DNA from 2 places in the Pseudalkalibacillus berkeleyi genome. Region 1 is predicted to be linked to the other one. Evidence: a T-box and tRNA genes for the amino acid it is inferred to sense, from the RefSeq annotation. Region 1 holds a T-box; the other holds one or more tRNA genes.

Region 1 (2,373 bases):
TCAATTCCGATATAGTTGTTCAGTGACTTCGACATTTTACGGACGCCGTCCAGTCCTTCGATTAACGGCAACGTGATCGTCACTTGCTTTTCTTTCCCGTACTCTTCTTGAAGTTGGCGACCCATTAACAAGTTGAACTTTTGGTCTGTTCCACCAATCTCGATATCACTTTCAAGAGCTACAGAATCGTAACCTTGCATTAGTGGGTAGAAAAATTCATGAATGGAGATTGCCTGACCTGACTTGTAACGTTTCTCAAAATCATCACGCTCGAGCATGCGTGCTACAGTTACTTTTGCAGAAAGCTCAATAACATCAGCGAAATCGAGCTTAGAAAGCCACTTCGCGTTAAAGTGAACAGTCGTCTTGTCCATATCAATAATTTTTCCAAATTGATGAATGTATGTCTTAGCGTTTTCTTTGATTTCAAAATCAGTTAACTGCTTACGCGTTTCAGATTTCCCTGTTGGGTCACCAATACGACCTGTAAAATCACCAATCAACAGCTGAATTTCATGACCAAGCTCTTGGAACTGCCTCATTTTATGCAACGGTACAGTATGACCGACATGTACGTCCGGTGCTGTTGGATCCAGACCTAGCTTCACCTTTAAAGGTGTCCCTGTTGCAATCGATTTTTCGAGCTTCTTCTTCAAATCAGCCTCGGGTACAATCTCCACGATCCCTCTTTTCAAAACTTCAAGTTGCCGTTCAACCTCAGCCATTTGCTCCTGACTCAATTCAAATTTCTGATCCATCATCCAATCTCCCTTCAATCCTCATATTCTTTTTTTTTACATAAAAAAACGTCCCTTTCGCTATGAAAGGAACGTGATAGACGCGGTACCATCCTTATTGAAGCACATAAATACCGTGCTTCCACTTCATTAAATAACGGCTCATCACCGCCTTTTGCTACTACAATTTTCACAAAAGGTGCTCGAGGAGGTAATTCACAAAGTCCTTTGTACTGGTTTACACCGACCACCAGCTCTCTTAAACAGTGAGGATTATTGCTACTTATTCCTGTCATTGCAATATAGACGTATGTAAAACCTAGCTTTAGAGCAAGGTTTACCCTTAGTTACGTGTAAAAAGTATAATCATTTTGTACCACATCTGACTTTCAAATGTCAAATTATGCTCCGGAAATGTCGAAGAAAGGTATTCCACGTATTAGGTATGTGCTATAATTAAGGTTGAAATTTAGGGGGGTATGAGGATGAATCACCTAACTTCCTTCATAGAAAAGTTGAAACACTTCATGAAGGTTTTAGATGATAAGAACATATTTAAGTTCAGCCGAATTACAGGGAAAGTGGTCTGGAACTTATTCTTGATCTTATTAGTAATTACTGTTGCTGGAGGATTTTTTGCAACGGGCGTAGGAGCAGGTTATTTCGCTTCTCTCGTTAAAGACGAACCGATCCGTACTTACGATAACATGAAGAATGATATATACAACTACTCAGAGACAAGTAAAATATATTTTGAAGATGGAACATTACTCGGGAACCTACGATCAGACGTCATCCGACAAGAGGTAAAGATTAAAGACATCTCACCTCATTTAGTCGATGCAGTAGTCGCAACAGAAGATCAGTATTTCCATGAGCATGATGGCATCGTACCAAAAGCAATCGCACGTGCCATATTTCAAGAAGTTACGGGTGCTGCTGTCCAAACAGGTGGTAGTACACTCACTCAACAGTTAGTCAAAAACCAAATTCTTACTCGTGAAGTTTCATTTGATCGTAAGGCGAAAGAAATGCTCTTAGCTTTACGTCTAGAACGTTATTTTGAAAAAGATGAAATTCTTGAAGCATACCTTAATATCGTGCCATTCGGACGTAATGCTTCAGGTAGAAATGTAGCTGGTATTCAAGCAGCAGCACAAGGGATTTTTGGTGTTGATGCTAAGGAATTAAGTCTTCCACAAGCAGCATTCATTGCTGGTTTACCGCAAAGTCCATTTGGTTATACACCTTTTACAAATGATGGGAAAGTAAAGGAGAACTTAAACGCTGGTCTTACAAGAATGAAGACCGTTCTTTCAAGAATGCATACCGGAGGGTACATAACAAAAGAACAATATGAAAAAGCCCTTGCAACGGATATTACGAAAGAATTTGCTAAGGATTCACCAAGTCCATTTGAGCAATATCCTCACTTAACAATGGAGATTGAGCGAAGAGCAATTAATGTTATGAAAAAACAGTTGGCCGAGCAAGATGGTAAGAAATATTCAGAGCTCACTTCAACTGAAAGAGTTAGTTACAAGAAAGCAGCAGAGCTTGAATTAAGAAAAAAAGGATACAAAATTCACACTACAATTAATAAGCCAGTATATGATGCCATGCAGGCTGCAAAAAA
Region 2 (2,373 bases), 2.1 Mb from region 1:
GTAAATTCTTCTGTTCATCAACCGACGCGAAAAACACATCATCATAATCTGTAATTCCAAGGTCTTCAAGTTTTAACCTTAACCACTTCTCATTGACCGAAACGGCATTTAACACGTCATGATACAACTTACCTTCAACAATTAACGGGTAAGCTAGATCAACATAGGGCTTATTGAGTTTTAAATCCTCTATGGTGACTGGAGATTTCTCAGGTTTTCTCAGTACTGTCAATTGTCCATTCGCTTCAATGATACCTAGCTTCACGTGTGTGATATCAAACACATCCTTCTCTCGTAACATAAGAAGGATATTGTCGATGGAATATTGCATATTTTTAAGGTTTTCAATAATGAACGATCCATCTTGAATGACGACTGTAGGTTCAAACGTAACTAGCTTACCGAACTTCCGATTCTTAATCTTCCATATGGCAACAAGTTTCTGAAGGAGGCCTATCAAAATAATCGCTGCAATGGTATGAATATGTACGACGTCAGGCTCTGCAATATCCGCACCGACAACAGACCCTAATGTTAACAAAATCAATAAATCAAAAACAGGAAGCTCACCTATGGACCTTTTTCCCATGAACAAAGCAACCACTAAGAGTAAGGGAAGAATGGTGACGACTCTTCCGAGTAGGATGAGTAGATCTTTTGCTAACTCCAACTTTGATCCCTCCATTATTTCTATCAAACAACAATGCAGGTTTAGGATTACACAAAAACAAGAATGTATGTACAACAAAAAAGACATCCACAAAAGTGAATGTCTAAATATCTTATGTAATGGTACCGGTGGTCGGGGTCGAACCGACACTCCGTGAGGAACACGATTTTGAGTCGTGCGCGTCTGCCAATTCCGCCACACCGGCATTTTGGTACTACTATAAAAGAAAATGTATGGTGCCGAGGGCCGGACTTGAACCGGCACGGTAATCACTTACCGCAGGATTTTAAGTCCTGTGTGTCTGCCAATTCCACCACCCCGGCTGGGTAGTTTAAATGGAGGCGGCACCCGGATTCGAACCGGGGGATAAGGGTTTTGCAGACCCGTGCCTTACCACTTGGCTATGCCGCCGTACTCTATCTTATGCGTGCACTAAAATTTGGAGTACCACTTTCGGCAGTTCTAATTATAAAAATGGAGCGGAAGACGAGATTCGAACTCGCGACCCCCACCTTGGCAAGGTGGTGTTCTACCACTGAACTACTTCCGCTTAAATGGCTGGGCTAGCTGGATTCGAACCAACGCATGACGGAATCAAAATCCGTTGCCTTACCGCTTGGCTATAGCCCAATATTTAGATGGGGCGGCTGATGGGAATTGAACCCACGAATGCCGGAATCACAATCCGGTGCGTTAACCACTTCGCCACAACCGCCATAAAAATCTTACTTCTAATGTTTAATGGCAGGGGTAGTAGGAATCGAACCCACACTGGAGGTTTTGGAGACCTCTGTTCTACCGTTAAACTATACCCCTATCTCAATGGTGGAGGGGGACGGATTCGAACCGCCGAACCCGGAGGGAGCGGATTTACAGTCCGCCGCGTTTAGCCACTTCGCTACCCCTCCAAAGAGACAATTAATATTTTAGTACAGATTTAGTTTTGTTTCAAGCCCTAATTTCAGGTTTTAAAACCAATCTCTTCCTAAAAGATCAATGGTGCTGGCCAGAGGACTTGAACCCCCAACCTACTGATTACAAGTCAGTTGCTCTACCAATTGAGCTAGGCCAGCGTTGTTATAAGAAGTATATCCATTTGTGTCTCTTCCTCTACATGTGTTGCTATGATGCTTGCTGCGTCGAGACAAGTCGCAGCTAAATCCTAGAGGATATGCTCCTTGCTCTACCAATTGAGCTAGGCCAGCATAAAAATGGTGGCTCGAGACGGAATCGAACCGCCGACACGAGGATTTTCAGTCCTCTGCTCTACCGACTGAGCTATCGAGCCAAGATGGCGGACCCGACCGGATTTGAACCGGCGATCTCCTGCGTGACAGGCAGGCATGTTAACCCCTACACCACGGGTCCATCTTGAAAGTTAATTTGGTTGCACCCTTCCGGGTACTCCATATGTTCATTGAGCAAGATGTAATCTCGACGTAGTACAATGAACTTAAATTGGTTGCACCTAAAGGTACTACGGTCTAAAACTAGCTACGATGTTTGATCGACGTAGTAAGTTTTAAATTGGTTGCACCCTCACGGGTACTCCAGATATTCATTGATAGAATGTCGATTCGACGTTGTTCAATGAATTATTTTGGTTGCGGGGATAGGATTTGAACCTATGACCTTCGGGTTATGAGCCCGACGAGCTACCAGACTGCTCCACCCCGCGACGGTATAAAGTATAAATGGTGGAG

What was found. The T-box of region 1 lies ahead of tyrS (tyrosine--tRNA ligase). A T-box ahead of a tRNA ligase gene usually reads a tRNA of that ligase, here a tRNA-Tyr.
Region 2: it has a tRNA-Tyr gene. The T-box ahead of tyrS (tyrosine--tRNA ligase) is inferred to sense a tRNA for this amino acid. The anticodon was not compared.

Annotation. Positions count from the first base shown of each region.
Region 1 covers NZ_JAKIJS010000001.1:2,088,476-2,090,848, forward strand. The annotation lists gene tyrS (tyrosine--tRNA ligase) at 1-758, opposite strand, end outside; T-box leader at 823-1,042, opposite strand; gene L2716_RS10960 (transglycosylase domain-containing protein) at 1,223-2,373, shown strand, end outside.
Region 2 covers NZ_JAKIJS010000001.1:871-3,243, reverse strand. The annotation lists gene L2716_RS00095 (DUF421 domain-containing protein) at 1-670, opposite strand, end outside; tRNA gene L2716_RS00090 (tRNA-Leu) at 791-875, opposite strand; tRNA gene L2716_RS00085 (tRNA-Leu) at 905-993, opposite strand; tRNA gene L2716_RS00080 (tRNA-Cys) at 1,007-1,081, opposite strand; tRNA gene L2716_RS00075 (tRNA-Gly) at 1,146-1,220, opposite strand; tRNA gene L2716_RS00070 (tRNA-Gln) at 1,226-1,300, opposite strand; tRNA gene L2716_RS00065 (tRNA-His) at 1,310-1,385, opposite strand; tRNA gene L2716_RS00060 (tRNA-Trp) at 1,413-1,486, opposite strand; tRNA gene L2716_RS00055 (tRNA-Tyr) at 1,494-1,578, opposite strand; tRNA gene L2716_RS00050 (tRNA-Thr) at 1,668-1,743, opposite strand; tRNA gene L2716_RS00045 (tRNA-Phe) at 1,883-1,958, opposite strand; tRNA gene L2716_RS00040 (tRNA-Asp) at 1,963-2,038, opposite strand; tRNA gene L2716_RS00035 (tRNA-Met) at 2,272-2,348, opposite strand; tRNA gene L2716_RS00030 (tRNA-Val) at 2,366-2,373, opposite strand, start outside.